Regions from separate parts of the Thauera sp. JM12B12 genome, predicted to be linked through region 2. Evidence: predicted binding sites of a transcription regulator. Region 2 holds the regulator's gene; each other region holds the start of a gene.

What was found. Region 2 encodes HrcA, which represses chaperone genes, less so after heat shock. Its sites were predicted from a motif close to TNTTAGCACTCNNNGNCNNNGAGTGCTAANA; they were not measured.
Region 1: a site for HrcA is predicted at 948-978, ahead of AAG895_RS15635 (protein-L-isoaspartate O-methyltransferase). Genes of this name have one in related genera too.
Region 3: a site for HrcA is predicted at 1,112-1,142, ahead of groES (co-chaperone GroES). Genes of this name have one in related genera too.

What each region holds. Positions count from the first base shown of each region.
Region 1 is NZ_CP154859.1:3,442,333-3,444,593, forward strand. It holds gene AAG895_RS15630 (rhodanese-like domain-containing protein) at 1-268, opposite strand, end outside; gene AAG895_RS15635 (protein-L-isoaspartate O-methyltransferase) at 276-929, opposite strand; gene AAG895_RS15640 (DUF2894 domain-containing protein) at 1,080-1,781, opposite strand; gene AAG895_RS15645 (OmpA family protein) at 1,774-2,261, opposite strand, start outside.
Region 2 is NZ_CP154859.1:1,677,025-1,679,285, reverse strand. It holds gene AAG895_RS07520 (NAD kinase) at 1-743, opposite strand, end outside; gene hrcA (heat-inducible transcriptional repressor HrcA) at 854-1,882, shown strand; gene hemH (ferrochelatase) at 1,922-2,261, shown strand, end outside.
Region 3 is NZ_CP154859.1:1,187,594-1,189,854, reverse strand. It holds gene groL (chaperonin GroEL) at 1-655, opposite strand, end outside; gene groES (co-chaperone GroES) at 710-1,000, opposite strand; gene AAG895_RS05280 (glycoside hydrolase family 2 TIM barrel-domain containing protein) at 1,202-2,261, shown strand, end outside.

The DNA of each region.
Region 1 (2,261 bases), 1.8 Mb from region 2:
CCAGGTTGATGACGTTGGAGAAACCCTGGCGTTCGAGGAACATGCACACTTGCGCGCTGCGCCCGCCGTGATGGCAGATCACCACGGTCTCGCGGTCACGGTCGAGTTCGGCGAAGCGCGCCGGCACGCTGCCCATCGGCATCGCCACCGAACCTTCGATGCGGCAGATCTCCAGCTCCCAGGGTTCGCGCACGTCGAGCAGCAGCGGCGCTGGCTGCTGCGCGTCTTCGAGGCGGCGGGCGAGCTGAGTCGGACTGATCTGATGCATGGCCGTCTCAGAAGCTGAAGCTGTCGCGCTGCGGCGCGTTCTTGAGCATCGGCACCACGGTCTCGAAGATGTCCTCGGTGCGGAAGCGGCCTTCGCTCTCGCAGGTGATCAGCCGCGCCTTCATGACCGGCGCCTCGCCGACGAAGGCGAACAGGCGGCCACCGACCTTGAGCTGCTCGAGCAGCGCCTGCGGCACGAAGGGCAGCGCACCCGACACGACGATGACGTCGTAGGGCGCACGCTCGGCCCAGCCACCGACGCCGTCGCCCTGCACCACGACCACGTTCTCGACGCCGTTGCGGGCGAGGTTGGCGCTCGCCAGCTTCACCAGCTCGGGCTCGATCTCGAGCGTGCGCACCCACTCGGTGCGCGCAGCCAGCAGCGCGGCGAAGTAGCCGGACCCGGTGCCGATCTCGAGCACCGAATCGGACTTCGCCAGGCGCAGCGCCTGCAGCACCTTGCCCTCGATCACCGGCTTGAGCATGACCTGACCGCAGCCGATCGGGATCTCCACCTCGGTAAAGGCCAGATCGCGATATGCGGCGGGCACGAATTCCTCGCGCTTGACCGTCATCAGGAGGTCGAGCACGTCCTGATCCAGCACCTCCCAGGGGCGGATCTGCTGCTCGACCATGTTGAAGCGCGCTTTCTCGAAATTCATCAGGGACTCCCGGCGAAATATTAGCACACGCTAATGGATAGCGTTATCCAAAAAGGCAAAACCGCGTCATTCTAGCGCAGTTGCTGCACCGCGATCCGCGCGCGGTGGGCTGGATTTCCGCCCTTGCAAGGCCTCGCCCGCCGCGCGGCTTCAGCCCCCGCCCGGGGCCGACGGTTTGCGCGCGCGGCCGCCGCGACCACCCGATGTCCGGGCCTCGCCTTTTCGCACCGCGGTCCGCTGGGCCGCCCCGCGCGTGGCGTCGGCCTGCTGGAGCCAAAGGAGCGCATCGACCTGGGCGATGAAGCCCTCGAGGTACTGCGGCGCAATGTCGCCCATGCGGATCAGCGCCTGCAGGGCGAGGTGGTGCGAGTTGAGCGGGCCCGCGTTGTCCGGCGCCGCGGCGCGCGCGCGCGCCAGCTGCTGCTCGAGGCTCAGCCGCGACCAGGTGCTGCGGAACTGGCGCACCGACTTGAGCTCGGCCGCGGCTTGCGCCTCCGTCCCCGCGAGGCCGCCGTCCGGGTCGGCGACGCCGGCCTGGCGCGCCACATGTTCGAGCAGCTCGGCAAGCGGCCGGCGCCGCGCCGGCAACGGGTTCGTGCCCCCCGCATGCTCGACGTCCACGCGCAGACCCGCCAGGCGGCGCTCGATCCTGCGCACCAGGGCCACGCGCGCAGGCCCGGCGAAGACATCCAGCCGCCGCATCATGGCCTCGATCACCCGCCAGCCCACGGGGTCGAAGCGCGCCGCACCGCGCACGCGCATGTCCTCGACGCGCGCCTCCAGGTGCGCGCGCAGTGCCTCGGCGGCCCTCCCGCCGGGCGGGGACGCGGTGGGCGCCTGGACCTCAGCCATCCTGCCTCGCGACCGTCTGCGCCGACCTCGGCACCGGCGCCATCTCCACCCGCCGGTTGCGCGCGCGACCTTCTGCGTCGTCGTTGGAGGCCACCGGCTGCTCGGACCCGAAGGCCGCGGCGAACACTGCCGTCGACGGCACGCCCTCCTCGATCAGCGCCCGTGTCACGGTCAGCGCGCGTTGCGCCGAGAGATCCCAGTTGTCGGCGAAGCGCCGGTTGGTGTCGAGCACGGGACGGTCGTCGGTGAAGCCGCTCACCATCAGCAGCTCGTCGCGGGTGGCGAGATAGGCGGCCAGAGGCGGCGCCAGGCTCTGCAGCACCTGCCTGCCCTCGGGCTGGAGTTCGGCCGAATTGAGCGCGAACAGCACGCTGCCGCTGATGCCGATCCGCCCATCGTTGAGCGTCACCCGCCCGCTCGCCAGCGGTACGGCGAGCGCCCTCTCCAGCGCCTCGCGGCGCTGTTCCTCGATGCGGCGCT
Region 2 (2,261 bases):
GTCTGTCCGTCGAAATGAACGCGCGCGTCCTGCGGCGGCAGCAGGATGATGTCGATGGCGCATGAGTCTGGCAGCGTGATCGGGCGCGCGGTGAGCGCGTGCGGACACAAGGGGACCAGAGCGATCCCGCCGACGCTCGGATGGAGGATCGGTCCGTTCGCCGACAGCGCATAGGCGGTGGATCCGGTCGGCGTCGACACGATCATGCCGTCCGAGCGCTGGGTGTAGACGAATTCGCCATCGATCAGCAGCTCGAACTCGATCATGCGTCCGAGGTCACCCTTGTTCACCACTACGTCGTTGAGAGCGAGCGTGTGGAACACGCGCTCGCCACCGCGCAGGACCTCGGCATCGAGCATGAAGCGGTGCTCTTCGGTGAACGCGCCGTCGAGCAGTTCGCCCAGGCGGGCGCCCGCCTCGCTGCGCGAGATGTCGGTGAGGAAACCGAGGCGACCGAGGTTGACCCCCACCAGGGGCACGCCGTGCTCCACCAGCCGGCGCGCCGTGTGCAGCATGCTGCCGTCGCCGCCGATCACCACCGCGAGGTCGGCCTCGGCACCGATGTGCTCGTAGCTCGCGACCGGGTAGTCGTGCCCGCCACCGATGGAACTCGCCGTACCCTGCTCGATCAACACCGACAGTCCGCGCTCGCGCAGCTCGCGCGCAATCGACAGCACCGACTCGGCGACGTCCGGGCTCTGGTATTTGCCGATGAGGGCAATCGTTCGGAATTTCGTGCTCATGGGTGCCGATTAAACCACAACCGCCCGACCGCTTGGCGTACCCGGTCGGCCGCTGGCGGTGGCCACTGCGGCCGCGCTTCCATACAATCCGGGCTATATTCCCGCCTGCCATGAATTCGCTCGACGCCCGCTCCCAGATCCTGCTCAAGACCCTGATCGAACGCTATATCGCGGATGGTCAGCCGGTCGGTTCGCGCGCCCTTTCGCGCTATTCCGGACTCGAACTGTCGCCGGCCACGGTGCGCAACGTGATGAGCGATCTCGAGGAGATGGGTTTCATCGCCAGCCCGCACACTTCCGCCGGGCGCATCCCAACCGCACGCGGCTATCGCTTCTTCGTCGATTCCCTGCTCACCGTGCAGCCGATGGAGAATGCGCGGGTGCGGGCGCTGCAGGGCCAGCTCATGCCGGACCAGCCGCAACGCCTGATCAGTTCCGCGTCACAGCTGCTGTCGGAGCTGACGCAATTCGCCGGGGTGGTCGTCGCCCCGCGCAAGGACGCCGTGCGCATCCGCCAGTTCGAATTCATCAGCCTGGCCGAGAACCGCATTCTACTCATCATCGTCACCACCGCCGGCGACGTGCAGAACCGCATCCTGCTCACCCGCCGCGCCTACTCGGTGAGCGAACTCAACGGCGCTGCCACATACCTCAACGAGCACTTCGCCGGCCTGTCCTTCGACGAGATCCGCCGCCGCCTCACCGAAGAGCTGCGCCAGCTGCGCAGCGACATGACCGAGCTGATGACGGCGACCGTCGACGCCGGCGCGCAGGCCGCGGAAGAGACCGCAACCCGCTACGTCATCTCCGGCGAGACCAACCTGCTGGACGTCGAGGATCTGTCGTCGAACATGTCCCGCCTGCGCGAGCTGTTCAAGCTCTTCGAGCAGCGCACCGGGCTGATGCAGCTGCTCGACCTCTCGAACAGGGCAGAAGGCGTGCAGATCTTCATCGGCGGCGAATCCGGCCTCGCCCCGCTCGACGGGTGCAGCGTGATCACCGCGCCTTACGAGGTAGACGGACAGATCGTCGGCTCGCTCGGCGTCATCGGCCCCACCCGCATGGCCTACGACCGCGTGATACCGATCGTCGACATCACCGCCCGCCTGCTCTCGAACGCCCTTTCCTCCAAGCACTGACGGCAGCGGCCCGGCGCCCTGCCCCGCACAAGGATTCCGATGCCCCGCTACTGGCCCGAACCGCCGTTCAAGCACGGCAGCCCCCAACGCACCGGCGTGCTGCTGGTGAATCTCGGCACCCCCGAAGCCCCGACCGCGGCCGCGCTGCGCCCGTATCTCAAGCAATTCCTTTCCGACCCGCGGGTGGTGGAGATCCCGCGCCTCGTCTGGTGGCCGATTCTCAACGGCATCATCCTCAACACTCGCCCGGCTGCGTCGGCGAAGAAGTACGCCAGCGTGTGGATGGACGAGGGCTCCCCGCTCAAGGTACATACCGCGCGCCAGACCGCCCTGCTCGCCCGCCATCTCGGCACCGCCGGGCACGGCGCGCTCGAGGTCG
Region 3 (2,261 bases), 490 kb from region 2:
AGGGCTGCTCGAGGATGGCGACCTGCTTGTCCGGGTTGTTGATGAAGTAGGGCGACAGGTAGCCGCGGTCGAACTGCATGCCCTCGACGACGTCGAGTTCGTTCTGCAGCGACTTGCCGTCTTCGACGGTGATCACGCCTTCCTTGCCGACCTTGTCCATCGCACGGGCGATGATCTCGCCGATGTCGCTGTCCGAGTTGGCCGAGATCGAACCGACCTGGGCGATTTCCTTGTTGGTCGAGCAAGGCTTCGACAGCTTCTTCAGCTCTTCGATGGTGGCGATGACGGCCTTGTCGATACCGCGCTTGAGGTCCATCGGGTTCATGCCGGCGGCGACGAACTTCATGCCTTCGCGCACGATCGACTGAGCCAGCACGGTGGCGGTGGTGGTGCCGTCACCGGCGATGTCCGAGGTCTTGGAGGCGACTTCCTTGACCATCTGCGCGCCCATGTTCTCGAACTTGTCCTTCAGCTCGATTTCCTTGGCGACCGAGACGCCGTCCTTGGTCACGGTGGGGGCGCCGAACGAGCGCTCGAGCACCACGTTGCGGCCCTTCGGGCCCAGGGTCACCTTGACCGCGTTGGCGAGGATGTTGACACCGGCGACCATGCGCTCGCGGGCGGAATCACCAAACTTGACTTCTTTAGCTGCCATTCTTCAAAACTCCGGGATATGTTGCGATTAGCGTTGTGCGGGACCGGGGGAGGCTCAGGCCTCGACCACGCCCATGATGTCTTCCTCGCGCATCACGAGGAGCTCTTCGCCTTCGACCTTCACGGTCTGGCCGGCATACTTGCCGAACAGGACCTTGTCGCCCACCTTGACGGCCATCGGACGCACCTTGCCGTCGTCCAGGATCTTGCCGTTGCCGACGGCCAGCACCTCGCCCTGATCGGGCTTCTCGCCGGCGCTGTCCGGGATCACGATGCCGCTGGCGGTCTTGCGCTCGGCTTCCAGACGCTTGACGATCACGCGATCGTGCAGGGGACGAATCTTCATCGATTTCTCTCCTAATGAGTTTCAACTGGTCGGGTTGATTGAATTGCGGGACGAGCCCGCGCAGCAAATTCGCAGTGGGCTTCGGCGGGGGGCTGGCCTCCGCGCGAAGCCTGTTAGCACTCACTGCCAACGAGTGCTAATAATAGGGACGGGGTCCGGGGATTTCAAGTGCGCACACTCATACTTTTTTTCTGCTTCTGCCTGCTCTGCCCCGGCCTCCCGGTCCGCGCCGCAACCGCCCCCGAACAATGGCGGGGCGCCGCTTTCGAGGGCGACCGCGCCGCGCTCGAACGCCTGGCAGCCGCCGGCGCCAAGGTCGTGCGCGTGTATCGCGAAGCCGACGCCTGGGTGCTCGACGAGGCCGGGCGCCTCGGCATGAAGGTGGTAATGGGGCTGTGGGTCGAGCACCCGCGCCATGGCTTCGACTACGCCGACGAACAGGCGGTGCGTGCCCAGGAGCAGACGCTGCTCGCCGCCGTTGCGCGCCACCGCGATCACCCCGCCCTGCTCGCCTGGGGCGTGGGCAACGAGGTCGAGACCGGTGTCGCCGACCCGCTGCCGCTGTGGCGCGAGATCGACCGCCTCGCCGGCCTGGTGAAGCGCCTCGACCCCGCGCGCCCGACCCTGATGGTGGTCGCCGACACGGGCATGGACGCCTTCCGCGCGCTCGCCGGCTGCTGCCCCAACGTCGACCTGCTCGGCATCAACGTCTATGCCGGCGCGGTCTTCGACCTGCCGCAGCGGCTGCGCGAGGCGCGCATCACCAAGCCGGTGGTGATCGCCGAGCTCGGTCCGCTCGGCCAGTGGCAGGCCGGCCGCAAACCCTGGGGCGCGCCGGTGGAGCTCACCAGCACCGAGAAGGCGCGCTTCTTCACCTCGGCGCTCGCCTTCCTCGAGGACCAGCCGCAGATCCGCGGCGCCTTCCCCTTCCTGTGGGGCGCCAAGCAGGAGCAGACCGCGACCTGGCATGGCCTGCTCCTCGCCGACGGCAGCCAGACTGCGATGACCGACGCCCTCGCCGCCGCGTGGGGGCGCCCGGTGGCGAAGCCCGCGCCGGTGATCCGCGGCATCGGCATCGGCGCGGACGAATTCGCCCCCGGCGCGGAGGTCTCCGCCGGTGTGGACGCCGTCGCGCACGACGGCAGCGCCCTCGCCACCGAGTGGACGGTCCGTGCCGAAGCCACCGACCTGCGCAAGGGCGGCGACGCCGAGACGCCCCCGCCGCGCATCGACGTCCGCGTGCTGCAAGCCGATGCGGCGA